Regions from separate parts of the Micrococcus sp. Mcc89 genome, predicted to be linked through region 3. Evidence: riboswitches for the same ligand, from Rfam matches in the RefSeq annotation. Region 3 holds a riboswitch; each other region holds the start of a gene.
What was found. Region 3 has a riboswitch for S-adenosylmethionine ahead of NR072_RS09580 (flavin reductase family protein). Riboswitches for the same ligand answer to the same signal wherever they lie in the genome.

Region 1 (9,698 bases), on a different contig from region 3:
CGAAGATCTTCTCCTCGGCGCCCAACGCATTCGGCGACGAGCCGAACACCAACGTGACCCCGCTCGACCTCGGCCTGCCCGGCACCCTGCCGGTGCTCAACCGCGAGGTCGTGGAGTACGCGATCCGCCTGGGCGTGGCCCTGGACGCGCAGGTCGCCGAGACCTGCCGGTTCGCGCGGAAGAACTACTTCTACCCGGACACGCCGAAGAACTTCCAGACCTCCCAGTACGACGAGCCGATCGTCTTCGACGGCCACCTGGACGTCGAGTTGGAGGACGGTGAGGTCTTCCGCGTGGAGATCGAGCGCGCGCACCTCGAGGACGACGCCGGCAAGCTCACCCACGTGGGCGGCTCCGGACGGATCCAGGGCGCCTCCGCGTCCCTCGTCGACTACAACCGTGCGGGCGTGCCGCTCATCGAGATCGTCACCAAGCCGATCGTCGGCGCCGGCGCGCGGGCCCCCGAGCTGGCCCGCGCCTACGTCACCGCGATCCGGGACATCGTGCAGGCCATCGACATCTCCGACGCGCGGATGGAGCGCGGCAACGTCCGCTGCGATGCGAACGTCTCGCTGATGCCCAAGGGCGCCACCGAGTTCGGCACCCGCACTGAGACGAAGAACGTGAACTCCACGCGCGCCGTGCAGCACGCGGTCACCCACGAGATCCAGCGCCAGGCCGCGGTGCTCGCCGCGGGCGGCACCGTGACGCAGGAGACCCGCCACTGGCACGAGGACACCCGCAGCACCACCTCGGGTCGCCCGAAGTCGGACGCGGACGACTACCGGTACTTCCCCGAGCCGGACCTCGTGCCCGTGCACGTGGACGCCGCGTGGGTCGAGCGCGTGCGCGCGGCCATGCCCGAGCTGCCGGCCGTGCGGAACAAGCGGCTCAAGGCCGAGTGGGGCTTCTCGGACGAGGAGTTCCGCGACGTCGTCAACGCCGGCGTCCTGGACGAGATCGTCGCGACCGTGGAGGCCGGCGCCTCCGCGGCGGCCGCCCGCAAGTGGTGGATGGGCGAGATCGCCCGCCTGGCGAACGCCCGTGAGGTCGCCGTCGCCGAGCTGGGGATCACCCCGGCGCACGTGGTGGAGGTCGAGGAGCTGATCGCCGCGAAGACGATCAACGACAAGATCGCCAAGCAGGTGCTCGGTCTGGTGGCCGACGGCGAGGGCGCCCCGAAGGAGGTCGTCTCGGCGAAGGGCCTGGCCGTGGTGTCCGACGACGGCGCGCTCACCGAGGCCGTCGACGCCGCGATCGCCGCCAACCCGGACGTGGCCGAGAAGATCAAGGGCGGCAAGATGGCCGCCGTCGGCGCCCTGATCGGCCCGGTCATGAAGGCCACCCGCGGGCAGGCCGACGCCGGCCGCGTCCGCGAGATCGTCCTGGAGCGCCTGGGCGTGTCCTGACGACCGCGCGGGCCCTCAGCCGTCCAGGGCGGTGAGGGCCCGCGCCACGCGGGGCAGGGTCTTGCGCAGCAGGCGCCGCCAGGACCCCGCGGCCAGCCCGCCGACGATCACGTCCCGGGCCGCCGCGTCGTCGAGCGTCTCCAGGGCCATCGCCCCGAGCCACACGCGGGCCCGGCGCGCCTCGGCCGCGTCCCGGGCCAGGTCGGGCACCTTCTCCTCGCCGTGCCACAGCGCCAGGTAGGCGACGTTGAGGGCCGGGTCCCACGCGCACGCGAGGTCCCAGTCCAGCACCCCGGCCAACGCCCAGCGCAGCGGGGCGCGCGGGTCCTCGTCCTCGGGCACGGCGCGCCAGCGCATGTTGTGCCCGGCCAGGTCGCCGTGCACGAGCGACGGCGGCACGGGCGGCGCGGCGGTCCACGTCGTCACCGCGTCCGCGAGGGCAGCCACCGCGTCCGGCCACGCCTCGGCGCCCAGCCGCGCGTCGACGTCGTGCCCCTCCCACGCGCCCAGGCGCGCGGCGACCGCCCCCGGCAGCGCCGCGACGTGCCGGGCGCGCTCCGGCGTCCACGGGCCGCGGAACGCGAACGGGCGGCCGAGGTGCGGGGCGATCCGCGGGTCGGTGACGTCCACGGCGGCGAGGTCGTCGAGGACGCCGCGCAGCACGGCCGGATCGCCCTCGTGCGGCGGGTGCGGCCCGCCCGGGAGGAAGCGCTGCAGCACCGCGGCGCCCGGGCCCGCGGGGACGGGGTCCGAGAGGGCGACCGGGACGGCCCACGGCACGTCGCGCTCGGCCAGGGCCGAGGCGAGCCCGTCGAGGAGGGCCAGGCGCCGGGGCAGGTGCGCCGCGGGGTCCCGCTCGGGCGCCCACCGCGCGGCGGGGGCGGCGCCGACCTCGTGGGCCCGCGTCATCCGGAGGACGCCGACGTCCTCGAGCACCAGCACGCGGTGGAACTGCCCGCCCTCCTCCACGGACGCCGCGGCCCAGTCGGCTGTGCGGAGCCGGCGGGCGAGGGCGGGGTCGAGGCCGGGGCGGAGGTGCTGCAGGGCGCGGTGGACCAGCTCGAGCTCGCTGGGGGCAGGCGGGGAGACCACACGACCACGCTAACCCTCCCTCCGCCCTCCCGGACTTTCGAACGTGACATCGGGGGAATGGGGACTTTCGAACGGGAGAAAGGCCCCACCTCACGTTCGAAAGCGCCCGGGGGGAGAGGGGCGGGCCGATACTGGAGGGCATGCCCGCCACCCCGCGCACGTCCCGCACCCCGGCCGTCCGACCCGCCCCCGCGCTGCCCGCCCCGTCCGCGCGCACGGTGCGGTGGGAGATCGCGATCGTCCTCGGCCTCTCCCTGGGGAAGTCGGCGGTCTATGCGATCGTCCAGCTCATCGACAAGGCCACCCAGGCCCCGCTCGGCGAGCAGACCACCGTCCTCAACCCGGCCCTGGCCGACCGCTGGGTGTTCGACCTGACCTATCAGCTGCTCGGCATCGGGTTCGCGCTGGTGCCGGTGGCCCTCGTGCTGCACCTGATGCACCTGCGCGGCCGGAACCCGTTCCGGGTGCTCGGCCTCGACCTGCGCCGCCCCGGCCGCGACCTGGCCTGGGGCCTGGGCCTGTTCGCGGCCATCGGGCTGGGCACGCTCGGCGTCTACGCCGCCGGCCGGGCCCTGGGGATCACGACGGCGATCGTCGGCTCGGCGCTCGGGGAGAGCTGGTATCAGGTGCCGGTCCTGCTGCTCTCCGCGCTGCGGCACGGACTGCTGGAGGAGGTCATCGTGGGCGCCTGGCTCGTCGACCGGCTCGGGTATCTGCAGCGGCTGCGCGCCGCGGGCCTGGCGCGCGATCCGGCGCCGGCCGTGCCGTCGTCGTGGGTGAGCGCCGAGGGGCTGTACCTGCCGACCCGCGCGGCCGTGGTGGTGCTCGCCCTCGCGCTGCTGCGCGGGGCGTACCACCTGTACCAGGGGATCGGGCCGGGCGTGGGCAACGCCCTGTTGGGCGTGGTGTTCGCGCTCGTGTTCCTGCGGGTGCGCCGGGTGATGCCCCTGGTCATCGCGCACGCGCTGCTGGACGCCGTCGGGTTCGTCGGCTACCCGCTGCTGGCGCGGGCGGGGCTGCTCGGCTGAGCGGCCCCGCCCCCGCGCTCAGAGCGTGACCTCGCCCTTCGGGGTGCGGAAGGTGACCGAGACGATGCCCGGGGTGCCGGAGGGCGCGACGTACTCGATGTTCACGTCCTGGACCTGGCCGTCCTCGTCGTCGCCGAGCCACTCGGCGAGGCGCTCGGGGGAGCCGGCGATGTTCAGGCGCTCGATGGTGGCCTGCGGCTCGGCCGCCTGCGAGGGGTGCATGTCCTCCTGGCCGTCGGCCCAGCGCAGGATGAACGGCAGCTGCGGGTCCGCGAGGGTTCCCTTGATGCCGATCTGGCGCCAGGACAGCTCGCGGCCGTCCGGGAAGCGACGGTTGCCGGGGACGGCCTCGCGGCCGAGGCGGCGCTCGAACCGGCCGATGTCCGGGGTGGCCACCGCCCAGCTCATCCAGCCGCCGCCCTGCTCGGTGCGGGCGCGCACGAGCTGGCCGAACGGCGCGCTGAGGGAGGCCGGGTGGTCCAGGGCCTCGACGACCTCCAGATACTGCCTTTCCGTCATGGGGAAGAGCGCGTTCTGGGTGCCGAAACGTGGGTGGACACCGCCCTTGATCCGCTCGATGCCCAGCGTCTCGGCGATGCGGGCGACCGTGGCGTCCAGGCCCTCGGGGCCGGCGGCGTAGGACACGTGGTCCATGCGACAGGTGTGCACTGCGCTGTTCCTCTCCGTTCCCGGGCTGCCCCGGGGGTTGACCTGGTGCGAGTCCAGGGGCGTCGAGCCCTTGACGGGTCGGGCGCCCCGTGCGGAGAGCGTATCCACGTGTGACACGCGTGACGAAATCGTGGCGGGGCGGCGGGCTACACTCGGAGGCACGGTCACGAGAGTCAGCAACAGGCCCCGGCATGCTGACCGGCAACCCTCCTTCCGCGGTGGGGTGCCCCGGGTGACGACCAGGCCGGCCCCACAACGGACGCCGGCAAGCGCGGGCCGATCCCACGGCCCCTCTCGACGGCGCCGGGTCATCTCCGGCACCTCGACGACGCCGGTCCGCGGATCGGCACGTCGGCCGGCGGGCGGGGCGGCCGGGTCCGGCCCCTGAACCCTTCAGGAGGGTCCGCCATGACCGACCAGCCCACCCCGACCCCCGACGCCTGGGGCTTCTCCACCGCGCAGGTCCACGCGGGCGTCGCCGTCGGCCAGCACGCCTTCGGTGCGACCGCCCTGCCGATCTTCCAGACCACCTCGTACGACTTCCCGTCCGCCCAGGTGGCCGCGGACCGGTTCGCGCTCAAGGACCTCGACCCGCTCTACACCCGCATCGGCAACCCGACGCAGGGCCCGGTGGAGGAGAAGATCGCCGCGCTCGAGGGCGGTGTGGGCGCGCTGCTGCTGGCCTCCGGTCAGGCGGCGACGACGTTCGCGATCCTCAACCTCGCCGGCGCCGGCGACCACGTGGTCGCCTCGGCCAGCCTCTACGGCGGCACGCAGAACCTGTTCAAGCACACCCTCGCCAAGGTCGGCGTCGAGACGACGTTCGTGACCGACCCGGACGACCTCGAGTCCTGGCGCGCCGCCGTGAAGCCGAACACCAAGGCGTTCTTCGGCGAGACCCTCGGCAACCCGCGCGGGGACGTCCTGGACGTGCGCGCCGTCGCCGACGCCGCCCACGAGGCCGGCGTGCCGCTGATCGTGGACAACACGCTGGCCACCCCGTACCTGCTGCGACCGATCGAGCACGGCGCGGACGTCGTCACCCACTCCGCCACGAAGTACCTCGGCGGGCACGCCGCGGCCATCGCGGGCGTGATCGTCGACGCCGGCACGTTCGACTACGCGCAGCACGCCGAGCGGTTCCCCGGCTTCAACGAGCCGGACGAGTCCTACCACGGCCTCGTGTACGCGCGGGACCTCGGGGTGGGCTCGCCGCTCGGCGCCAACCTGGCCTTCATCCTCAAGGCGCGCGTGCAGCTGCTGCGCGACTACGGCTCGGCCATCTCCCCGTTCAACGCCTTCCTGGTGAACCTCGGCCTGGAGACCCTGTCCCTGCGCATGGAGCGGCAGGTGGCCAACGCGGCCGCGGTGGCGCGCTGGCTGGAGGGCCGCGACGACGTCGAGCACGTGGTCTACGCCGGCCTGGAGTCCAGCCCGTGGCACGAGCGGGCCCAGCGCTACCTGCCGAAGGGCGCGGGCGCGTTCGTCTCCTTCGAGATCGCGGGCGGCCGCGAGGCCGGGGCCGCGTTCGTGGACGGGCTCACCCTGCACCACCACGTGGCCAACATCGGTGACGTCCGCTCGCTCGTGGTGCACCCGGCCTCGACCACCCACTCCCAGCTCACCGACGACGAGCAGCGCGCCGCCGGCGTCACCCCCGGTCTGGTGCGGCTCTCACTCGGAGTGGAGGACGTCGAGGACATCCTCGCCGACCTCGAGCGCGGCTTCGCGGCCGCCGCCCGCCGCGGCGACGACGACGCGGGGGAGCGGGCATGACCGCCGTCGCCACGCGTCCGTCGCGCACCGCGCTGCCCCGCGGCGGCCGCCACCGCCTGCGGGTCGGCGAGCTGCGCACCGAGACCGGCGGGCTGCTGCCCGACGTCGAGCTGGCCTACGAGACCTGGGGCACCCTCGCCGCCGACGGCTCCAACGCCGTGCTCGTGCTGCACGCCCTCACCGGCGACGCGCACGTGGCCGCGCACGAGGAGGACCCGACGCCGGGCTGGTGGGACGCCCTCGTCGGCCCGGGCCGCGCCGTGGACACGGACCGGTGGTTCGTGGTCGCCCCCGCCATGATCGGCGGCTGCCACGGCTCCACCGGGCCCTCGACGCCCGCCCCCGACGGGCGGCCCTGGGGCTCCCGGTTCCCGTTCCTCACGCTGCGGGACGCGGTCGAGGCCGAGCGGCGCCTGGCCGACCACCTCGGGATCGGCGCCTGGCGCGCCGTGATCGGCGGATCGATGGGCGGGGCCCGCGCCCTCGAGTGGGCCGCGACCCACCCCGCGCGCGTCGCCGGGGTGGGTGTGCTGGCCGCCACCGCGGCCTCCTCCGCCGACCAGATCGCGTGGGGGCAGGCCCAGACCGCGGCCATCCGCCTCGACCCGGACTTCCAGGGCGGCGACTACTACCCCGGCCCCGGCCCCGTGGCCGGCCTGGGCATCGCCCGGCGCATCGCCCACACCACCTACCGCACGGCGGGAGAGCTCGGCCAGCGGTTCGGCCGGGAACCGCAGGGCGTCGAGGACCCGTTCGGCGCCGTCGTCGGGGTGCCGGGCGGGCGCGGGCGCTACGCCGTGGAGTCCTACCTGGACCACCAGGCGGCCAAGCTCACCGACCGGTTCGACGCGAACTCCTACCTCGTGGTCACCGAGGCCCTCATGGGCCACGACGTCGGGCGCGGGCGCGGCGGCGTGGCGGCGGCGCTCGCGGACTACCGGGGCCGGGCGTTCGTGGCCGCCGTCGACTCGGACCGGCTCTACCTGCCGGCCGAGTCCGAGGCGCTCGCGGCGGCGCTGCCCGCGCGGCCGCCGGTGCACACGATCGCCTCGCCCATCGGCCACGACGGCTTCCTCACCGAATACGGCCAGGTGGCCGACACGCTCAAGCGCACCCTCGCCCTCTGAACTTTCGTTCGGGAAACGGCGGCGTGTCGCGGCACTGTCGTTCGGGAAACGGCCACCGGTCCCCGCCGGCCGGGCTCAGGGCTCGACGATGTCCAGCGGCTCGGTGTGGTCCGAGCCCTGCGGCATCGGCGCGCCGAAGAGCGGCTCGGGGACGGGGCGCTTGGCCGTGACGCCGTCGCCGGAGGAGACGCCGCGGAGGCGGCGGACCACCCACGGCGCCAGATGCGTGCGCACCCATGCGGCGTCCGACGCGCGGGCCGCGCGCCACGTGCGCGGCGCCGGCGGGGAGAGGCGCAGGTGCTCGAGGCCGTGCTCCACGCCGAGGGTGTCCAGCACCATCGCGGCGATCGTGTGGTGGCCGAGCGCAGAGAAGTGCAGGCGGTCCTCGGCCCACATCTCCCGCCGGGCGAGGTCCTTGAGCGACCACATGTCCGGCACCAGCGCGTCGTGCCGCAGCGCGATGGTGCGCACGTTCTCGTTGTAGATCGCCACGGTGCCGCGGATGCGGCCGATGACGGGCGTGCCCTTCACGTCGGTCGCGTTGAACAGCAGCACGGTGGCGCCGTCGGAGGCCAGACGCTCGACGACGGCGTCCAACCGGACCGCGATCTCGTCCGGGTCCGCGCCGCGCAGGATGTCGTTGCCGCCCGCGCAGACGCTGATGAGGTCCGGCCGCAGGGCGAGCGCCGGCTCCACCTGGTCCTCGGCGATCTGGTCCAGCAGCTTCCCGCGGACCGCCAGGTTGGCGTAGGCCAGGTCCTCGCCGGGCGGCGTCAGGCGGGAGAGCTCCTCGGCCAGGCGGTCGGCCCAGCCGCGGTGGTAGCCGGGACGGTCCGGGTCCGGGTCGCCGATGCCCTCGGAGAACGAGTCCCCGATGGCGACGTAGCGGCGCCACGGATGGGCGGCGGGGTCGTCGACCGGGGTCGCGTCGGAGGCGTGCGGAGGCTGGGAGGAGGATGGGTTACCCACGGGTAGGATTCTGCCCACGTCGCGCGGGAGGGGTCAACCTCCGGGAGGGGCCGACCGTGCCGCTCGCTAGGCTGGCGGACGTGAACGCGAACCCCACCCCCGCCGTCGAGCCCGTCGTCCGCTGGTCCCGCCCCGAGGGCGAGCGCACCGAGGACCTGCTGATCGTCCTGCACGGCTACGGCGCGAACGAGGACGACCTGTTCGGCCTCGTCCCGCACCTGCCCGAGCACGTCACGGTGGCCGCCGTCCGCGCGCCCCTGCCCCTGCAGCCGGGCTCCCACGCCTGGTTCCCGCTCTCCCAGGACCCCGTCACGGGCGAGCTGGGCTCCACCGCCGAGCCGGTCCGCGAGGCCGTCGAGGCCCTGCACGCCTGGGTGCAGGCGGTGCGCGGGGACTTCCGCACCGTCTCCCTGCTCGGCTTCTCGCAGGGCATGGCGATGGCCACGTCGCTGCTGCGCCTGGACCCGGAGGCCTACGCGTGCACCGTGGCGCTGTCCGGCTTCGTGGTGGACCCGGAGCTCACCGAGCCGCGGCTGCGCGAGCTGTTCACCCGCGACGACGACGTCGCCCGCGTCCGACCGAAGGTCTTCTGGGGCCGCGGCCAGGAGGACCCGATCATCTCCGAGCCCCGGGTCGAGGAGACCCATGCCTGGCTGAACGCCCACGTGGACCTCATGAAGATCGTCTACGCCGGGCTCGGCCACGCGATCAACGAGCAGGAGCTGGGCCACGTGAAGGAGTACCTCGCCCACATGGTGCCGCCCCGCGGCTGACGCGCCGGACCTGCTCGACGACGGCGCCGCGGCCGCCCGCCGCGGCGTCGGCTCAGGCCTGCCCGGCCTGGACGACGAACGCCTCTCCGGCGAACTCGACGACGTCCCCGTCGTGCAGCTGGGCGCCGCGGCGCGTCTCCACCGCGCCGTTGACGGTGACGAGTCCGTCGGTGACGACGTCGCGGGCCATGGCCCCGTCCTCCACGAGGGAGGCGAGCTTGAGCGCCTGGCCGAGGCGGATGGACTCGTCACGGATGGGCAGGGGCTGGGCGTCGGGTGCGTTCGTCTCGGTCATGGTGTCCATCATGGCCGGTAGGCTGGACGGGATCGACCGGCGCGCCGCGCCGGAACGGGCCCGCCGCCTCGAAGGCGGCCGGGCGCCGTCGTCGTCGTGATCCCCTCCCGCCCCGCCGATGAGTACGGAAGTGATGCCCCCATGGCTGCCAAGTCCCCGCTGGACAACGTCATCAACCTCGCCAAGCGCCGAGGCTTCGTGTTCCAGGCCGGTGAGATCTACGGCGGTTCGCGCTCCGCGTGGGACTACGGGCCCCTGGGTGTGGAGCTGAAGGAGAACATCAAGGCGGAATGGTGGAAGACCTTCGTGCGCTCCCGCGAGGACATGGTGGGCCTGGACTCCTCCATCATCCTGCCGCGCGCGGTGTGGGAGGCCTCCGGCCACGTCGAGACCTTCACCGACCCGCTCGTGGAGTGCACCCAGTGCCACAGGCGCCACCGCCAGGACCACCTGCTCGAGGCGTTCGAGGCCAAGAAGGGCCGGCCGGCCGAGGGCATGGCCGAGATCGTGTGCCCGGACTGCGGCACCCAGGGTGCCTGGACCGAGCCGCAGCTGTTCTC
Region 2 (9,698 bases), on a different contig from region 3:
CGCGGATGCGCTGGCTGACCGCGGAGGCGCTGACGCCGAGCTCATACGCGGCCGCCTCGAACGAGCCCTCGTCCACGATCGCACGCAGCGCCTGCAGCTGATCCAGGTTCATGAAGCAGAGCTTAGGCACCTGCAGTTCTCTTCGTTTGGCTCAGGCCCGGCCGGGCCCTAGCGTCCTCACCCATGTGGACCCTCGCCGGCACCGGCCTGCTCACCGGACTCGCCCTCATCGTCGCCATCGGCGCCCAGAACGCCTTCGTGCTCCGCCAGGGCGTGCGCCGGGAGCATGTGGGCGCCGTCGTGCTGGTGTGCATGGCCTCGGACGCCGTGCTGATCCTGGCCGGGACCGCCGGGGTGGGCGCGCTCGTGCAGGCCGTGCCGTGGCTGCTCGAGGTGCTGCGCTGGGGCGGTGCGCTGTACCTGCTCTGGTTCGCGGTCTCCTCCCTGCGTGCCGCGCTGCGCCCGCAGGGGCTCGTGGCCGAGCAGGCGCCGCGGACCGCGGGCTCGGTCGTCGCCACCACGCTCGCACTGACCTGGCTCAACCCGCACGTCTACCTGGACACCGTGGTGCTGCTGGGCAGCCTCGCCAACCAGCACGGTCCCGACGCGCGGTGGGTCTTCGCCGCCGGCGCCGTCGCCGCCTCGGTCCTGTGGTTCACCGCGCTCGGCTACGGCGCGCGCCTGCTGGCCCGGGTGCTCGCCGACCCGAAGGCGTGGCGCGTGGTGGACGTGGTGATCGCGGTGGTCATGGCGGTGCTCGCGGTCCGGCTCATCGCCGGGTCCGGCGTGTGGGGATGAGCAGGCAGACGCCGGAGCGCGCCTCCGGCACGAGCCACTACCCGCGCTCACCCCGGAGGTCGGCGCGAGCCTGAGGCAACGCCTCGCGGTAGGACTCCGCCTTCTGGTCGTAGAGCCCCGCAGACGAAGCCTCCCCTACGAGGTCGCTCAGCGAGGCACGCCGCTCCCCGCGCTTCCGCTGCTGATAGGACACGACGTCTTGGAGCCGGATGCGTCGGTGCCGACCACCGGTCGTCCTCTCGTACGGCAACGCGCCCTCCTCGAGCAGCCTCACCAGCGTGGGACGACTGATGCCGAGGAAGTTCGCCGCCTCCTGCGTCGTGAGCAGCTGGTCGACGGGTGCCACCGTGATGGCCTTGCCCACCCGCATCGCCTCGACGACGTCCCGCAGGACGTTGAAAGCCTCTGGCGGCAGGGGGACCTTCTGCCCATCAGGGCCGACCAGGGCGGCCGGCTGCGTCAGGCCGTCGAGGAACCTGCCGACGTCGAGCATCTCCTCGAGGTCCGTCGGCGGCAGCACCGTGTGCTTGTCATTCACCGTCGCAGTCATGGAACAAGACTACCCGCGAAAACGAAAAATTCGCAGTTTCCTCTCGCGTCCGCTTCCCCGCTCCGGGGCGCTGCGTCAACCGCGCGCGTAGGCGAGCGACTCCTCGATGATCCCGACGACGACGGCCAGCTCTGCCTCGTCCCGCGGACCGTAGAGCATCCACTCCGTGCCGAAGTCCGCGTAGCCATGCGGTTCGAGCCATCCGAGCTCGTCCAGACGGACGCCGCGCTCGGGCGCCAGGACGAGGTGCACTGACGTGTCGTCCACCCCATGCAGGTGCACCGGCTCCCAGCGCCGGCCTGGTGAGAGGTTGACCTCCGGGGTGCGCTCCTCCGGCCGGCCTGTCAAGTGGACGGCGCGCGACGTTGCTGGCGAGACGGTGCTGTGGCCCTCCTCGACGCCGTCGAGGGCGAACACCGCAGCGACCAGACGGCCCCACAGCTCCGGCGATGATCGCTGATCAAGCTGTCGGTGGGGCCCCTCGGTCGACGTCGCGGGACGACTGCCCGGCCGGGGATCGTCAGCGATGAGCCGGACACGGGGGCTCGCATCAGGATCCATGCAGACGATCCTGACGGGGCCCTGCCGGCCAGGCAAGGCCACCAGGCCCCCTCACTCCCCGCCCAGCTCCTCCCGGAGGATCCGCGCGCCGGCCACGAGCGCCGCCGTCTTGTCCCGCGCCACCGAGCGAGCCAGCGGCGCCATGCCGCAGTTGGTGCTCGCGATCAGCTTGTCCGCGTCCACGAACTCGAGGGTCTCCCGGAGGGTCGCCGCGACCTCCTCGGGCGTCTCGATCTCGTCGCTCGCCACGTCGATCGCGCCGACCATCACCTTCTTGCCGCGCAGCAGGCCGATGAGCTCCGCCGGCACCCGGGAGTGGTGCCGCTCCAGGGCGATCGTGTCGATCGTGGACTCGCGCAGCAGGGGGAACGACGTCTCGTACTGGCGCCACTCCTCCCCGAGCGTGGCCTTCCAGTCGTTGTTCGCCTTGATCCCGTAGCCGTAGCAGATGTGCACGGCCGTCTCACACGTCAGGCCCTCGGCCGCACGCTCGAGCGTCGCCACGCCCCAGTCGCGGACGTCGTCGAAGAACACGTTGAACGCGGGTTCGTCGAACTGCACGACGTCGACGCCCACCGCCGCCAGCTCCCGCGCCTCCTCGTTGAGGATGCGCGCGAACTCCCACGCGAGCTTCTCGCGGCTGCCGTAGTGGCGGTCGGCGAGGGTGTCGATCATGGTCATCGGCCCGGGCAGGGTCCACTTGATGGGCCGGTCCGTCCGCGCGCGCAGGGCCTTCGCGTCGTCCACGAACACCGGCGCCGGTCGGCCCACCTCCCCGACGACGGTCGGCACGCTCGCGTCGTACCGGTCGCGGATCCGCACCGTCTCACGCCGGTCGAAGTCCACGCCGCCGAGGTGCTCGATGAACGTGGTGACGAAGTGCTGGCGGGTCTGCTCGCCGTCGCAGACGATGTCGACGCCCGCGCGCTCCTGGTCGGCCACGGCGAGGGCGAGCGCGTCGAGCTGGCCCTCGCGCAGCTGCTCCCCCTCGAGCTTCCAGGGCGACCAGAGCGTCTCCTCCTCGGCGAGCCAGCCGGGCTTCGGCAGGCTGCCGACGAGGGCGGTGGGGATCAGGGTGGTCATCGGGTCTCCTCGGTGTCTCGTGCGGCGTGGGCGGCGGCCCAGCGCTCCAGCAGGTCGCGGTGCGGGCCCACGAAGTGCTCCTGCGTGTACTCCCCCTGCTCCCGGCCGAGGCGGGCCCGCTCCTCGCGGTCGTAGGCGATCCGGGTCTGCGAGAAGTCGCCGTGGTCCAGGCGCGGCCGGTACACCTCGCCGGCCCCGGCGTTCGCGTTGTAGATCTCCGGCCGGTAGATCCGCTGGAAGGTCTCCATGGTGGCGATCAGCCCGGCCAGGGAGAGGTTCGCGTGGTCGTTGAGCAGGTCGCCCCGCGAGTAGAACGCCAGCGGCGCCACGGCCCCGCGCGGCAGGAAGCACCGGATCCCCAGGCCCATCCGGCCGAAGTAGCGGTCCGTGCGGGAGGCTTCGTCCTGGCGGTATTCGACCCCGAGCACCGGGTGCTCGTTCGTCAGCCGCCGGTAGGTGCGGCTCGTGGACACGCTGATGCAGATCACGGGCGGCTGCGGGAACCGCTCCCGGTACGCCTGCGAGTCGAGCAGGTGCTGGAACAGCCGCCCGTGCAGGTCGCCGAAGCCGTCGGGCTCCTCGGTCCCCGGCGACGTCGCCGCGTGCGCGGGCAGCACCACGGAGAAGTCGTGGTCGCGGACGTAGGAGGAGAAGTTGTTCCCCACACTGCGGCCGAGCACAGCGCCCGTCGCACGCTCGACCACCCGCACGTCGAGCATCTCCATGAGCGGGAAGTCGACATCCGCGCCGTCGTCGGCGGTGAAGTGCACGTCGATCGAGACGATCTCGATCCGTGCCGTGTAGCGGTCCCGCTCCGGGTTGTCCCAGGGGGCGAGATCGTTGAGGCGCCCGTCGATCATGGCCAGGGCGGCGCGCAGGTTCTCCCGCCGGTCCGCACCGCGGGCGAGGTTCGCGAAGTTCGTGGTGGCGCGCGTGCTGGCGGCGGGCGTGTAGTCCTCGTCGAACGGCGTGGTGTGGATGCTGAACGTCAGGTCGTCCACGCGGGCGGGCGCGGTGCTCGGGACAAGGGTGGCGTGGCTCATCGGGTCCTCTCCGGGGTGCGGGCGCGGGTGGTGCGGTGGTGGGCGGGGGCGGGACGGGGCACCGCGGACGACGGCGCCCCGCGGCCGGCGGCGACGCGTGCGGCGCACTCGAGGCCGGCCTCGAGGTCCGCCTGCAGGTCGGCCACGTCCTCGATGCCGACGGAGAGCCGGACCAGGTCCGTGGGGACGGCCAGGGGCGTGCCCCGCACGGAGGCGTGGGTCATCTCGGAGGAGTAGCAGAGCAGCGATTCGACCCCGCCGAGGCTGACCGAGAGCGCGAACAGCTCGGTGGCCTCGGCGAACGCGCGGGCCGCGGCCTCTCCCCCGGCCAACCGGACGGAGACGATGCCGCCGAAGCCGTCCATCTGCCGCGCGGCGAGCTCGTGGCCCGGGTGGTCGGGCAGCCCGGGGTAGAAGACCTGGGCGACCTCGGGGCGGCCCTGCAGCCAGCCCGCGAGCGCGGCGGCGTTGGCGCCGTGCCGGTCCATGCGCAGGCCGAGCGTCTTGAGGCCGCGGGCGGCGAGGTAGGAGTCCTGCGGGCCGGCGACCGCGCCGGCGGCGAACTGCTGGTAGGCCACGGCCTCGGCCAGCGCCCGGCCGCGGAACTCGCGGTCGGCCACCACCACGGCGCCGCCGAGCACGTCCGAGTGCCCGCCGATGTACTTGGTGGTGGAGTGCACCACCACGTCCGCGCCGAGGTCGAGGGGCCGCTGGAGGTAGGGCGAGGCGAACGTGTTGTCCACGACCAGCAGCGCGCCGGCGTCGTGGGCGATCTGCGCCCAGGCGGCCAGGTCCGCGATGCCGAGCAGCGGGTTGGACGGCGTCTCCACCCACAGCAGCGCGGTGCGGCCGGGGCGGACGGCCGCGGCGACCGCCGTCGGGTCGGTGATGTCCACGGGGGTGTTGGACACGCCCCACGGCTCGAGGACGGTGGTGATGAGGCGGTGGGTGCCGCCGTAGCCGTCGCCGCCCAGCACGATGTGGTCGCCGGGGCGCAGCACGGCCCGCAGGAGGGCGTCCTCGGCGGCGAGCCCGGAGGCGAACGCGAACGCCCGGTCGCCGTGCTCGAGGGCGGCGAGCTGGGTCTCGAAGCCGTTCCGGGTCGGGTTGGAGCCGCGGCTGTACTCATGCCCGGCGCGCAGCACGTTGATGCCGTCCTGTACGAAGGTGCTGGTCTGGTAGATCGGCGGCACCACGGCGCCGGTCAGCGGGTCGGGCTCCTGGCCGGCGTGCACGGCGGTGGTGGTGAAGCCGCGGACGGTGGGACGGGACACGGAGCGGGTGGTGTGGTGGACGGCGGTCATCTCAGCGCACCTCCTGGGTGACGGCGGCGTTCTCGGGGACGGCGGGCGTGGTGGCGGGGGCGGCCGGCCCGGCGGCGGTCACCACGGCCAGGGCGCGGTCCAGGTCCGCGATCAGGTCGTCGGGACACTCCAGCCCGATGGAGAGCCGGACGGTGGTCTCGGCGATCCCGGCGGCCTCGCGCTGCTGCCGCGTCAGACGACAGTGCGTCATGGTCGCCGGGTGGGAGACGAGGGACCGGGCGTCGCCGACGTTGACCACCAGCTGGAACAGCTCGAGCGCGTCGAGGAACGGGGCCACGGCCTCGGGGCCGCAGGCCAGGTCGAAGGAGAACACCGAGCCGACGCCGTCCGGGAAGTCACGGGCGGCCAGCGCCGCGCTGGGATGCCCGGCCACGCCGGGGTGGTGCACCCGCGCGACCGCGGGGTGCCCGGCCAGGTGTTCGGCCACGGCCAGCGCGGTGGCGGTGTGGCGGGCCACGCGCAGGTCGAGCGTCTCGAGCCCCTGGATGAACTGCGCCGCGCTCGCGGGGGCGAGGGTGGGGCCGAGGTCGTGCAGGAACTTGCTGCGGGCCAGCGTCAGGTAGGCGCCGCGGCCGTGCCGCTCGACCAGCGTCTGCCCGCCGTAGCGGGCCTTGGGCCGGGCCAGCTGCGGCCACCGATCCGGCGCCGCGCCGTGGTCGAACGTGCCGCCGTCCACGATCGCGCCGCCGAGCACCGCGCCGTGCCCGCCGAGGAACTTGGTGGCCGAGTGCACGACGACGTCGGCGCCGTGCTCCAGCGGCCGGTAGAGGGCCGGCGTCGCGAGGGTGCTGTCCACCACCACGGGCACGCCGGCCGCGTGGGCGAGGTCCGCGAGCGCGGGCAGGTCCGGGAGGGTGGCGAGCGGGTTGGTGATGGCCTCGAGGAAGAACGCGCGGGTGTCGGGCCGGACCGCGGCGGCCCACGCGGGCGGGTCCGCCGGGTCCGCGAAGGTGACCTCGATGCCGAAGTCCGCGAACGTGTCCGTCAGCAGGTCGACGGTGCCGCCGTAGAGCTGGCTGGAGGCGACCAGGTGCTTGCCGCCCTGCAGCAGCGCCAGCAGGGACAGCGCGACGGCGGCCTGGCCGGTGGCCGTGGCGATCGCGCCGATGCCGCCCTCCAGCGCGGCGAGGCGGTTCTCGAACACCGCGACGGTCGGGTTGCCCGTGCGGCTGTAGGTGAAGCCGGGGGTCTCGAGCCGGAACATCGATGCCGCTGTGGCGTGGTCCGGGAAACGGAACGCCGTGGTCTGGTGGATGGGCGGGACGACCGGCCGGTGGGGCGCGGCGGGCTCGTAGCCGGCGTGGACTTGCTGTGTGGCATGACGGGGCATCTGCTCTCCTCCATCGGTCCTGGCGGTAGCACCGGGCCTGCCGTTCCCGGGGGTCCGAGTCCGGCGGGCGGGTTGCTGCGGCGTCGTCGAGCCAGATCTCTCAGCCGCTCTGGATGGGTGGTGAGCCCATCCCACGCGGTGGGCCGCCGAGAGTCCAGCGGGCGGCCGGCTCGCGCGTCATATGAGCCGCCCCCGCGCCATCCAGGACCGGCCGGAGCCTCTCCGGGGCGCGGCGGGCCGAGGCAGACCCGTGTGACGGACCGGCGTGGAGGGGGGGTGTGTCAGACTCCCGGGCATGACGCAGAGCACACCGGGCGGACCGGCCATGGACCTGCCCGACTTCCGGCCCTCGGGCAACCAGGGCGTGGACCCGGCGCTGTACGAGATCGAGAACGCGGCCATGGACCGTGAGGGCGCCCTCTGGGCGGCGCTGCAGGAGGCGGCGCCCTGGGCCGGGCGGACGCTGCTCGACCTCGGTGCGGGCACCGGCTTCTGGCTGCCCCGCTACGCCGACGCGGCCGAGACGATCGCCGTCGAGCCGGACGTGCGCCTGCTGGGGGCCGCCCGCGCCCGCCCCGGCGGGGCGCGCGTGCTGTACGGCTCGGCCGCGCGGATCCCGCTGCCGGAGGCGAGCGTCGACGTCGTGCATGCCCGGTTCGCGTACTTCTTCCCGCACCCGCACTGGGACGTCCGACCCGGCCTGGACGAGGTCGCCCGGGTGCTGCGGCCCGGCGGCGCGCTCGTGGTGATCGACAACGACACCGAGCGCGGCCAGTTCGCCGAGCTGCTGCGGGCGAGCACGAACGCCGCGGCGCAGGGCCAGGACACGTACGCCCGCGAGTGGTGGGCCGGCGTCGGGGCCGAGACCCGTGAGGTCATGAGCTCGTGGACCTTCGACTCCCGCGCCGACCTCGAGGCCGTCCTGCGGCTGGAGTTCGAGCGAGGGGTCGCCGACGCGTGGCTCGCCGAGCACCCCGCAGCGACGTCACTGAGCTACGGCTACCTGCTCCACGTGTGGCGGTGAGCACGGACCCGCGTCGCCAGACGCCTGCCCCCCGCACCCCTGACACTGGGACGCCCCCGCCGCCGGAAGGACGGGCGCGGTGGCTGGTCGCCTCCAACGCCCTCGACGCGGGTGGCCGGTCCGCCTCGGACGTCGCCCTGGATGTCCTGGCGGTGCTCCTGCTCGGCGTGCGCGCCGACGGCATGGGCGTGCTGATGACGCTCTCCGGGTTGGGATTCCTCCTGCTCGGCGTGCCCATCGGCATCGTGGTGGACCGACACCTCAGCCCGCGGCTGCTCGCGGCCACCGGCCTCGCCAAGGCGGCGGTGCTCGGCTCGCTCGTCGTGGCGTGGGCGCTCGACGCGCTCACGTTCGGTCACCTCGCCGCCGTCATGGCCCTGCTGGGCGTGCTCACGGTGCTGGCCGAGACCACCCAGACCGCGCTCGTGCCGCGCGTCGTGCCGGCCACCGCCGTCGCCCGCCTGACGGCGCGGCTCGAGTCCGCCGACGCCGCCCTCGTGTTGATCGTGCCCGCCGCGGCGGGCGTCCTCGTCGGGTCGCTGGGCGCAGGGCCCGTGCTCGGCATCGCGACGGCGTTCCTCTTCGCGGCGGCGATCGTCGCGCTCCGGGTGCGGTTGCGGCCCTCCGCCGCGGCGGACGTCCCGGACGACGACGGGGACCCCGGCGTCGCGGACGTCCTCTCCCGCTGGGCCCGGTTCGGGAAGGACGCCGCGGAGGGGTGGACGGTCCTGCGGCGCACCCCGGTCCTGTGGCTGCTGACGATGGGGTCGGTGGCCGCCAATGTGGGCATGGCCCTCTTCGCCCCGGTCGAGGCGGTCTGGATCCTGACCGACCTGCGGCTCGGGCCGGAGTTCCTGGGCGTCCAGATCACCGCGGGCGCGGTCGGGGCACTGGCGGCCTCGTCCCTGGCGGGCCGGGCCATCGACCGCCTGGGCGAGCGCCGGTGCATCCTCCTCGGCTCGGTCGGCTGCGCCGTGGCCGTGGGGCTGCACCTGCTGGCCTACGTCGACCGCGCTCATGCCGGGCCGTGGCTGCTGGCCGGCGCGGCCCTCTGGGGGTTCATGGTCCTGCTCGGGAACATCACCCAGGCCGCCGTGACCGCCCGCGCCTGCCCCGAGGGCACGCTCGGGCGGGTCACCGCGATGCGCCGCACCCTCACCCGGGGCTCCGTGCCGCTGGCGACCCTCGCGGGAGGTGCGCTCGGGGCGACGCTCGGGGTCGGCTGGGCGCTCGCGGGGTGGCAGGTCCTGGCCGTGGTCTCGCTGGCCGCCGTCGTGCCGGCCGCGCGGTGGGTGGATGCGGGGCGCGACGACGTCGACTGAGGCCGAGACGCTGACGCGGACGCCGAGGTCGCTTAATGTGTGGCCATGGTCAGCCGCCCCGTGCTCCAGCAGCCGGTGATCGACGCCGTCGACATCCGTTCCGTCGCGGAGTTCTACCGCGAGCTCCTCGGCCTCCACTACCGCGCGGGCGACGAGCTCGCGGACGGCCGCGAGCCGGACAGCGCGGACTGGCTCGTGCTGCTGGACGACGACGGCCGCCGCGTCCTGACATTCCAGCGCACCGAGGAACTGAAGCCCAGCACGTGGCCGTCACCCGAGGTGCCGATGCAGCTGCACCTGGATTTCACCGTGCCGGACCGCGATTCCCTCGACGCGGCCCACGGCCACGCCCTGCGCCTGGGCGGGCGCCTCGTCCAGGACCGCTCCGACGACGAGGACGAGCCCCTGTACGTGTTCGCGGACCCGGCCGGCCACCCCTTCTGCGTCTTCGTGGGGTGAGCGCGGCAGACCGCGGCACGGCTCAGTGCCGTCGGTAAGGTCGTCGGGTGATCCCGCAACCCACCGATCGACTCACGTTCCGGTGCATGACCGACGCTGACCTCGACGACATGTGCCGGCTCCTCGGAGACGCGGAGGTCATGCGCTACTACCCGCGAGCCAAGTCGCGCAACGAGGTGCAGCGGTGGACCCGACCCGGACGC
Region 3 (9,698 bases):
CTCGAACGGGGCCGCCTCGGAGGCGCAGTACATGAACCCCGGCGCGAAGCCGCCGAACGCGGCGAACCAGTCGGCCTCGCTATGGGCCCGGATGACGCCGTCGACGCCGAGCCCGGTGAGCCGGCCGACCTCGGCGAGGTCCTCACCGTCGTAGACCACGGGGATCTCGACGACGCGGCCCCCCGTCAGCTCACCGGCGTCGGGGGTGAGAGTGCTGACCCGCGGTGCGGCGTGCTCGGCGGCGGCCTGCGAGGTGAAGGTCACCAGGACGGTCGCGGCGGCGGCCATGACCTGGCGCTGGCCGCGCTCCGGGTGGGCCGTGAGGTGGGCGTGGACGGCCATGACGTCCTCGAGCGAGGCGCACTCGACGAGGAAGCCCTGGGTGCCGACCCAGCGGATCGGGCGGGCCGGCGGCTCGGCGGCGGGGTGATGTGGGGCGCTCATGCGAAGGCCTTGATGGCCACGCCCGCGCCCTCGAGCGCGCGGCGCACGGCCGCGGCCATGGCCACGGCGCCGGGTGTGTCGCCGTGCAGGCAGATGCTCTCGGCGTCGACGCGCACGTCCGTGCCGTCCACCGCCGCGACGACGCCCTCGGTGGCCAGGCGCACCATGCGGGTGGCGACGTCGTCCTCGTCGTGGAGGACCGCACCGGGCTCGCGGCGGGAGACGAGCGTGCCGTCCGGGTTGTAGCCGCGGTCCGCGAAGGCCTCGGCGACGCCGCGCAGCCCCGCAGCGGCCGCCTTGTCCAGGGCGACGGAGCCGGGCAGGAGCAGCAGCGGGAGGTCGGAGCCGAACGCCTTGACGCCGTCGACGACGGCCTGGGCGTGCGCCTCGTGACGGACGATCGTGTTGTAGAGGGCGCCGTGCGGCTTCACGTAGCGGACCCGGCCGCCGGCCGCGCGGGCGAGCGCGTCGAGGGCGCCGATCTGGTAGAGGACGTCATCGGCCAGCTCGGTGGGCGTGCAGTCCAGGAAGCGGCGGCCGAATCCGGCGAGGTCGCGGTAGCCCACGTGCGCGCCGATCGTGACGCCGGCGGCGACCGCGTCACGGCAGGTCTGGGCGATCCCCGAGGGATCGCCCGCGTGGAAGCCGCACGCGACGTTGGCGGAGGAGACGGAGGGCATGATGGCGGCGTCGTCCCCCATCGTCCACGAGCCGAAGGACTCGCCGACGTCGGAGTTCAGGTCGATCTGCGGCGCGTGAGACACAGTGCAGTCCTCTCGGATCGGGCCCGGCTGAGGTGCCGGTCACACAATCTTGAGGCATGAGGGGGGATTGTTCAACAATCCTCGGCGCGTCCTGCTGGCGCTCACCCGCACCGCATGCCAACGCGGGTTGAGTTGTCGCGGGTGTCCCAGCCCGGGACCCGCGACAACTCAACCCGCGTTGCGGACCGGGCCGAGCGACTTCACCGCAGCGGCGTGTGCTCCGGGTCCACGCGCTCGCCCTCGCGCACGGGCCCGGGTGCGGTGCCGCCGCCCCACGGGTCCCCGCCGAACGCCTCACGCCCGTGCTCGCTCAGCCAGCTCGCCAGCTCCGGGCCCGCGGGCACGATGCCCGTCGGGTTGATGTCCTCGTGGACCACGTAGTAGTGCTCCTTGATCTGCGCGAAGTCGATCGTGTCGCCGAAGCCCGGGGTCTGGAACAGGTCGCGCGCGTAGCCCCACAGCGCCGGCATCTCGGTCAGCCTGTTCCGGTTGCACTTGAAGTGCCCGTGGTACACGGGGTCGAACCGCACCAGCGTGGTGAACAGCCGCACGTCGGCCTCGGTGATCCGCTCCCCCATCAGGAAGCGGCGCGTCGAGAGGCGCTCCTCGAGCCAGTCCATCGCGGTCCACAGCCGCTCGTACGCGGCGTCGTACGCCTCCTGGGACCCCGCGAAGCCGCACCGGTACACGCCGTTGTTCACCTCGGTGAACACGCGCTCGATCACCTCGAACATCTCGTCCCGCTCCGGCCCGGCGTCGGGGACCAGCTGCGGGGCGCCGTCGCGGTGGAACGCGGTCCACTCCGTCGAGAGGTCGAGGGTGATCTGCGGGTAGTCGTTGGTCACGACGCCGCCCGTCGGCACGTCCACGATCGCCGGCACCGTGATGCCCCGCGGGTAGTCGGGGAACCGCGTGAAGTAGTTCTCCTGGATCCGCTCGGTGCCGAGCACGGGGTCCTTCCCGCCCTCGTCGAGGTCGAAGGTCCAGGAGCGCTCGTCGTGGGTCGGCCCCGGGGTGCCCAGCGAGATCGCGTCCTCCAGGCCGAGCAGGCGACGCACGATGATCGTCCGGTTCGCCCACGGGCACGCCCGCGCCGCCACGAGCCGGTAGCGGCCCGCCTCGACGGGCCACGCCTCGGCCCCCTCGGTGAGCCCGCCGCCCACGCGACCGACCGTGGACGGCTCGGCCACGGGCAGGGCCCGCACGGCCTCCGGGTCCGCCACGATCCGGTCCGCGATGTAGTTCGTGTCCCGCGTGAACTCCGCCCCGGACTGCACGTAGTTGCCCGTGAGTCCCTCGCGCGTGTCGATGGTGCCGCGGTCCGCGGCCTGGCCGGTCTGCTGATCCTCCATACACTCGAGCGTATGACCACGACCTCCGGAACGCCCGGCCTCACGCCCGCCCCGCTGGTGCGCTGCGTGACCGCCCAGAACCCCTCCCCGATGACCCTCGCGGGCACCAACACGTACGTGGTCGCCGCACCGGACTCGGATGCGGCCGTCGTGGTGGACCCGGGCCCGGAGGACGACGTCGCCGCCCACCTCGAGCGCGTCCGCGCGGCGGCCGAGGGGCGCCGGATCGCGCTCATCCTGGTGACGCACCGGCACGCCGACCACACCGGCGGGGTGGACGCGTTCCACGCGGCCACGGGCGCCCCCGTGCGCGCCGCGGACCCGGACTGGTGCCGTGGCGGGGCCGCCGTCCTGACGCCGGACGAGCGGATCGACGTCGCCGGCACCCCGGTGCTGGCGTGGCACACCCCGGGCCACACCTCGGACTCCTACTCGTTCGCCGTCCCGGACGCGGGCGCGCACGGCGCGGTCATCACGGGCGACACCATCCTCGGCTCGGGCACCACCATGCTCGACCACCCGGACGGCACCCTCACCGACTACCTGGCCAGCCTGCGCCGCCTCGAGGCGGCGGGTCCGCTCACGGTGCTGCCCGCACACGGGCCCGTGCCGGAGCCGCTGGACGTCGTCGCCCGCGACTACCGGCACCACCGCGAGGGCCGCCTGGAGCAGATCCGCGCCGCCCTGGGCGCGCTGCCCGAGACCGAGGCGGCGACGATCACGCCCGAGGACCTGGCCCCGCGCATCTACCCCGGCCTCACCGGCACCGTGGCCCGCGTGGCCGTCCAGACGGTGGCCGCGCACCTGCGCCACCTGCGCGAGGACTGAGCCCCTCCGCCGCGGGCCCGGCCCGCACTACGCTGACCTCAGACCCGTCCCTCGACCCCGCGGAGGCACCCCATGACCATCCTCGTCGGCTACGCCCCCTCGAAGGCCGCGGACGCCGCTCTGGACACCGCCCTGGACATCGCCCGCTCCACCGGCGAGCGCGTGGTGGTGGTCAATGCGGGCCCCGGCGGCGAGCACCGCACCAAGTCCCTCGTCACGGAGGAGCAGCAGCGCGGCGTGCAGGCCCGGTTGGACGCCTCCGGCGTGACGGCCGAGTTCCGCCAGTACGCACGCGGCCGGTCCACGGTGGAGGAGATGAAGGACGTGGCCGCGGAGCTGGACCCGTCCATCGTGGTCATCGGCGTGCGCCGCCGCGGCGGCTTCGGCCGGTTCGTCATGGGATCGGTCTCGGACGAGCTGCTGCAGGAGATCGATCAGCCCGTGCTGTGCGTGAAGGAGTACCGGCAGTACGGGGACCACACGCCCGAGGCCGTGAGCCACGTCGCCGAGACGGACCCGGCCACCCACGGCCTGCCCGCGTCCGAGCCGATGGCCGAGCGGCGTCGGCTCACGCCCGTCGATCCCGGGGACCCGACGCTCGAGCGCTGAGCGCTCCCGCCGGGCCTCAGTCCTCGTCGTCCTGACGGCGGCGCGTGACGGCGTCGTCGAGGAGGCCGTCCGTGTGGGAGCCGGCGCCGCTGCGCCGCCCGGCCTCGTCCGCCGCCGCCTGCTTGGCCTGCTGCGCGCGCCGCTCGGCGAACGCCTCCTCGCCCGGGCCGGCGAGTTCGCGGTTGCGCTGCACCGCCGTCATCGAGCCGGTGTACAGGCCGGAGTGGTCGCCCACGCGGGTCAGCGGTGTGGTGAGGGTGTCCGGGCGCGGATCGGCGCCGTCGACGCGCGGCAGCGGCGCGGTGCGCGGGCGCGGCTCGCGGGCCGCCACCCCGGAGCCGTTCGGGCCCGGCTCGCCCGTCCGGTCGCCACCGCGAGCCCCTGCATCGGATCCCTCGGAGGCGGGCGCCGCGTCGTCGTGGGCGGGGTGCCGGTCCACCATGCGCTGCACCACGATGCCCTCGGGGTGCTCGTGGCGCAGGAAGGCCACGAGGTCCTCGCGCACGAGGCAGCGCAGGTCCCAGAGGTCGCCGGAGTTGCGGGCGGAGACCACGGCGCGGATGCGCACGACGCCGCCGGTCGCATCGGTCACCTGCAGCGCGTGCTCGCGTCCGTCCCACAGGTCCGTGGACTCGAGCAGCTGGGTGAGTCGTGCGCGCAGCGCGTCCATGGGCACGCGCCAGTCCACGTCCAGCTCCACGACGCCGGAGACCTCGGCGCCCACCCGCGTCCAGTTCTCGAACGGCCGGGTGGTGAAGTGCGAGGACGGGTAGACCATGCGGCGGCCGTCCCAGAGCTTGAGCACCACGTTGGACAGGGTGATCTCCTCGACGGTGCCGAACACGCCCTCCATGTCCACCACGTCGCCCACCCGGATCGCGTCCGTGAAGGCGAGCTGGAAGCCGGCGAACACGTTGGTCAGCGTGGACTGCACGGCCAGGCCGGCGATCACCGAGATCACACCGGCGGAGGCGAGCAGGCCGGCCCCGAGCGAGCGCACCTCGGGCACCCCCAGCAGGACCACGGCGACGGCCACCACCACGATCACCGCGTTGAGGATGCGCCGGATCAGGATGGTCTGCGTGCGGATGCGTCGCTCGCGGCAGTGCTCGACGCCGGTCTCCTGGTAGCGGCCGAGGATCCCCGCCTCGATCACACCGACCAGGCGCCACGCGGCCCACGCGCCCGCCGCGGCCACGGCGATGAGCATCAGGAACGACGCCGGCCGGTACCAGGCCTGCTCCTCGGCCATGACCCCGAGCCAGATCCGGGAGGCCAGCAGGCCGGCGGCGACGGCGGCCGGCAGGCTCAGCCGTGCGGCGCCGTGCTGGAACGCGGGGCGGCGCACGAGCACGACGCGTGCCACCTGCAGGGCCAGGTACACGACCGCCGCGCCGATCGCGAACGCCATCAGCACGGTCAGCAGCGTCCCCCATTCCACGCCGAAGGCCCGGGTGGTGGCGGCCGCCCCGTCCTGGATGTCCCCCTCCACCCCGGACGGCACGGTCTCGCCCGCCAGGAGGCGGTCCAGGGCGGTCAGCAGGGGCGGGGTCGCGAGGGCGGGCAGCGCGGGGAAGACCATGACGACAGTCTGACACCCGCCCCCGGACGCACCCCGGAGAAGAGCACAATGGAGCCTGACCGTCCGCGCGGTCCGGGCCCGGCCGTCGTCGCGCCCCGTCCCGCCGGCCCGCCGCCCCCCTGGAGGAATCCGTGCTCTCCGTCACCGACCTGCGCCCGCTCGACACCGCCACCGCGGACCTGTCCCGCATCATCCCGCGGGCGAACGTGGACGTGTCCTCCGTGGTGCCGGTGGTCGCCCCGATCATCGAGCAGGTCCGCCACGGCGGCGAGCAGACCCTGCTGGAGCTGGCTGAGCGGTTCGACGGCGTCCGCCCGCCGGCCCTGCGCGTGCCCGCGGAGGCGCTCGAGGCCGCCCTGGCCGGGCTCGACCCGCGGGTGCGCGCCGCCCTGGAGGAGTCGATCCGCCGGGCCCGGCTCGTGCACGACGCCCAGCACCCCCAGGACTCCACGGTCGAGCTCGGCGAGGGCGCCGTCGTGGAGAACCACTGGATCCCCGTGGGCCGCGTGGGCCTGTACGTGCCCGGCGGCCGCGCCGTGTACCCCTCCTCGGTGGTGATGAACGTGGTGCCCGCGCAGGCCGCCGGCGTGGGGAGCCTCGCGGTGACCTCACCCCCGCAGCGGGACCACGGCGGCCTGCCCCACCCCACCGTGCTCGCCGCGTGTGCGCTGCTGGGCGTGGACGAGGTCTACGCGGCCGGCGGCGCCCAGGCCGTGGCCATGCTGGCGCACGGCGTCCAGGACGACGACGGCGGGTGGCTCTGCGCGCCCGTCGACCTGGTGACGGGGCCCGGCAACGTGTACGTGGCCGCCGCCAAGCGCGCGCTCCAGGGCGTGATCGGCGTGGACGCCGAGGCCGGGCCGAGCGAGATCGCCGTGATCGCGGACGGCACCGCCCGCGCCGACTGGGTGGCCGCGGACCTGATCAGCCAGTCCGAGCACGACCCGCTGGCCGCCTCCGTGCTCATCACCGATTCCGAGGACCTGCTCCGAGACGTGCAGGCGGCGATCGAGGCGCAGGTGCCCGGGGCGTTCCACGAGGATCAGATCCGCGAGGCCCTCACCGGCCCCCAGTCCGGCGTGCTGCTGGTGCGGGACATGGACCAGGCCGTGGAGGTCTCCGACCGCTACGCCACCGAGCACCTCGAGATCCAGACGCGCGACCCCGAGGCCCTCGTGGGGCGCATCCGCAACGCCGGCGCCGTGTTCGTGGGCCCGCACGCCCCCGTGCCGCTGGGCGACTACTCGGCCGGGTCCAACCACGTGCTCCCCACCTCGGGGACGGCCCGGCACTCCTCCGGTCTGAACACGGTGACGTTCCTGCGCCTGCAGCAGCGCATCCGCTACACGGAGACCGGGCTCAAGGAGGTCGCGGACGGGATCGGCGTGCTGGCCGAGGACGAGCGCCTGCCCGCGCACGGCGCCGCGATCCGCGCCCGCTTCGCGTGAGGGGGCGGGCGTGAGCGGCGTCCGCATCGACGCGTGGCTGTGGGCCGTGCGGCTGTACAAGACCCGGTCGGCGGCCACGGCGGCCGTACGCGCAGGCCACGTGCGCATCGACGGCGAGCCCGTGAAGGCGGCGACGCCCGTCGTCGTCGGGAACCGGGTGCGGGTGCGCCAGGACGGACGCGAGCGGATCCTCGAGGTCACGGGGCTGATCGCCAAGCGGGTGGGTGCCCCCGTGGCCCGGCAGCAGTATGTGGACCACTCCCCGCCGCCCGTGCCGCGTGAGCTGCTCGCGGTCCGTACCGCGAGCGCGGCGCGGGCCGGCCCACCAAGCGTGACCGCCGGCAGCTGGACGCGCTGCGCGGCCGCGACCGACGCTGAGCGACTCAGTCCTCCCCGCGCCGTCATCCGCCGTCGTGATGGCGGCCTCATGCGGAGGGTGCGGTCAGCACCATCCAGAACGGCTTGTCGTTGTCCACCGTGGCGGTGAACGTCATCGGCCCCGCCTCATCCACGGGGGGAGTCGCCGCCGACCAGCCGCCGCACAGCGCCTCCGACCCGGCCATCCAGGTCTTCGTTCCCCCGCCACCCCGTGAGGTCAGGATCTCCGTCTCACCGGTGGCATCCGAAGGACACAGCACGATGACCCGAAGGACCGCACCCTGTTGGGCGTCCACGGTGATCTGCTGTGTGCCCGTCCCGACCGCCTCCTCCAGGACGGACTCCTTCTCCGGGTCGAGATAGCCCGCATCCGGATGCCGGCGCGTGTACTCGACCAACGTCATCCCGTCCTCCTCGAACAGCGCGGCGGGGAGTGCTTCTTCACCGGCGGGTGACGACGCGGACGAACCGGTGGCGGAGGCCGACCGGGTTGCCGAGGGGGCCGCTGACGTCACGGTGACGGAGGACGCCGCAGCGGTGGATGCCTTCGCGGTGGAGGAGACGCTGCCCGGGGAAGCGGAGCATCCCGAGATGGCGATACCGAGGAGAGCCGCGACGACCACGGCGGCCGACAATGCCGCACGCTTCTTCTCGATGTCCATCCGCATGATCCGATCCCTCTCAGAGAACCGATTGCGGGGCCGCGGGCTGCGGTCTCGAGCCCCCCTCTCGAGTGGCTTGATCCTGGCTGGCGATGCACGGTGTGTCAAGCATCACATCGGGCAGCTCGGATGACGCCGCGCGACCGCCGCGCTTTGACCACCCCACGGACCCCTCCGTAGGCTGATCCCCAGAATCACGAGTTCCCGTCATTCACGGCCCTGGCCGGCGGGACGGCAACCCTCTCACGCAGTAGTGGGGTGCTCCAGGTGATGATTCGGCCCCTCGGACACCCCGACGGGCAAGTACCGCGCCTCCGCGGATCCGGGCGATCCGCGTTCCCGCCGTCTGCGGAGCCGCGCCAGTCATCGGAAGAGGACGCGCGCCATGACCCTGACCCACGAACCCCACACCGCCGCGTGGGACACCGACCTGTCCCTCGGCAACCTCCGCTCCGGCCTCTCGGCATTCCCCACCGGGGTCGTCGCGCTGGCGGGCCTCGCCGACGACGTCCCCGAGGTGATGGTCTCCTCCTCCTTCGGCGTGGGCATCTCCTGGGAGCCGGCCCTCGTGTCCTTCTCCGCGCAGAACAGCTCCCGCACCTGGCCGCGCCTGCGCCGGGCCGGGTCGATCGGCGTCTCCCTGCTCGCAGCGGACCAGACGCCGCTGTGCCGTCAGCTGGCCGCCCGCGAGGGCGACCGCTTCGCCGGTCTCGACGTGCACCGCAGCCCGCACGACGCCCTGCTGATCGGGGGCTCCTCGCTCTGGCTCGAGACGCGGGTGCACGCCGAGGTCCCGGCGGGCGACCACACGGTGGTGCTGCTGGAGGTGACGGCCTTGGCGGATCACACGGACGCCGCTCCCCCGGCCGCCCTGCACCGCAATCTCTTCCACGGCCTGCGCGCGCTCTGAGCGAACTCCAGGTGAACAATCGGGCCCCTGGTTCCCGGTCGGCGAGATCCGTGCAATGATGGAGCCTGAAGTTGATCAAGCTGTATCCCGCCATCTTCACTGCTCGTCAGCCCGGCATCGCCGGCGTCGATGAGTGTTGGGCAAGCGGTTCAGTCTCGCCGCTTCACCCGCGTCCCACCTCCGGGCCGCGGTCCAACACCGCCACCGCACCGCGGGGGCACATCGAAAGGACACCATCATGGCTGTCGGTACTGTCAAGTGGTTCAACGCTGAGAAGGGCTACGGCTTCATCGCCCCCGAGGACAACTCCGCGGACGTGTTCGTGCACTTCTCCGCCATCCAGGGCGGGGGCTTCAAGGAGCTCCAGGAGAACGACCGCGTCGAGTTCGAGACCCAGGACGGCCCCAAGGGCCTCCAGGCCGCCAACGTGACGAAGCTCTGATCTTCGCCTGACGCACGGCTTCCGACGCCCCCGGTCCGCACGGACCGGGGGCGTCGTCGTGTGCGCTTCCGTGCGTCCCGCACGCCCGCGCACTCCGCCGTACGCCCGTTCGACCGCGGCGCTGCGACATCACCGCAGGGCTGCACTGCGGTGATGTCGCTGAGGCGCGGTCCTCCGGGGTGGGCCTCGTCCTGGCCCTGCGCGTCAGGCCGCGCCCCGCCGGCCCACGTGGCGACGCAGCAGCAGCACCACGCCCAGGGCCAGCAGATACCCGAGCGC

Region 1: it holds a riboswitch for S-adenosylmethionine, as region 3 does, so the genes downstream of both, NR072_RS01040 (bifunctional o-acetylhomoserine/o-acetylserine sulfhydrylase) here and NR072_RS09580 (flavin reductase family protein) in region 3, are expected to answer to the same signal.
Region 2: it holds a riboswitch for S-adenosylmethionine, as region 3 does, so the genes downstream of both, NR072_RS07370 (O-acetylhomoserine aminocarboxypropyltransferase/cysteine synthase family protein) here and NR072_RS09580 (flavin reductase family protein) in region 3, are expected to answer to the same signal.

What each region holds. Positions count from the first base shown of each region.
Region 1 covers NZ_JALJRI010000010.1:27,815-37,512, reverse strand. Annotated here, with positions in the region: gene gatB (Asp-tRNA(Asn)/Glu-tRNA(Gln) amidotransferase subunit GatB) at 1-1,409, shown strand, start outside; gene NR072_RS01055 (phosphotransferase) at 1,425-2,501, opposite strand; gene NR072_RS01050 (CPBP family intramembrane glutamic endopeptidase) at 2,642-3,529, shown strand; gene NR072_RS01045 (VOC family protein) at 3,548-4,183, opposite strand; SAM riboswitch class IV at 4,361-4,476, shown strand; gene NR072_RS01040 (bifunctional o-acetylhomoserine/o-acetylserine sulfhydrylase) at 4,607-5,974, shown strand; gene NR072_RS01035 (homoserine O-acetyltransferase) at 5,971-7,101, shown strand; gene NR072_RS01030 (SGNH/GDSL hydrolase family protein) at 7,177-8,070, opposite strand; gene NR072_RS01025 (alpha/beta hydrolase) at 8,151-8,843, shown strand; gene NR072_RS01020 (RNA-binding S4 domain-containing protein) at 8,896-9,138, opposite strand; gene NR072_RS01015 (glycine--tRNA ligase) at 9,280-9,698, shown strand, end outside.
Region 2 covers NZ_JALJRI010000063.1:77,567-87,264, reverse strand. Annotated here, with positions in the region: gene NR072_RS07405 (ArgP/LysG family DNA-binding transcriptional regulator) at 1-112, opposite strand, end outside; gene lysE (L-lysine exporter) at 184-798, shown strand; gene NR072_RS07395 (helix-turn-helix domain-containing protein) at 836-1,348, opposite strand; gene NR072_RS07390 (hypothetical protein) at 1,424-1,765, opposite strand; gene NR072_RS07385 (methionine synthase) at 1,961-2,992, opposite strand; gene NR072_RS07380 (DUF1852 domain-containing protein) at 2,989-4,035, opposite strand; gene NR072_RS07375 (cystathionine gamma-synthase) at 4,032-5,339, opposite strand; gene NR072_RS07370 (O-acetylhomoserine aminocarboxypropyltransferase/cysteine synthase family protein) at 5,341-6,690, opposite strand; SAM riboswitch class I at 6,698-6,810, opposite strand; gene NR072_RS07365 (class I SAM-dependent methyltransferase) at 6,986-7,714, shown strand; gene NR072_RS07360 (MFS transporter) at 7,711-9,036, shown strand; gene NR072_RS07355 (VOC family protein) at 9,082-9,495, shown strand; partial or broken gene NR072_RS07350 (GNAT family N-acetyltransferase) at 9,543-9,677, shown strand.
Region 3 covers NZ_JALJRI010000103.1:82-9,779, reverse strand. Annotated here, with positions in the region: gene NR072_RS09625 (carboxyltransferase domain-containing protein) at 1-444, opposite strand, end outside; gene NR072_RS09620 (LamB/YcsF family protein) at 441-1,208, opposite strand; gene NR072_RS09615 (glutathione S-transferase family protein) at 1,409-2,560, opposite strand; gene NR072_RS09610 (MBL fold metallo-hydrolase) at 2,573-3,388, shown strand; gene NR072_RS09605 (universal stress protein) at 3,461-3,997, shown strand; gene NR072_RS09600 (mechanosensitive ion channel family protein) at 4,014-5,579, opposite strand; gene hisD (histidinol dehydrogenase) at 5,711-7,027, shown strand; partial or broken gene NR072_RS09590 (RNA-binding S4 domain-containing protein) at 7,038-7,405, shown strand; gene NR072_RS09585 (hypothetical protein) at 7,453-8,067, opposite strand; SAM riboswitch class IV at 8,260-8,379, shown strand; gene NR072_RS09580 (flavin reductase family protein) at 8,453-8,977, shown strand; gene NR072_RS09575 (cold-shock protein) at 9,216-9,419, shown strand.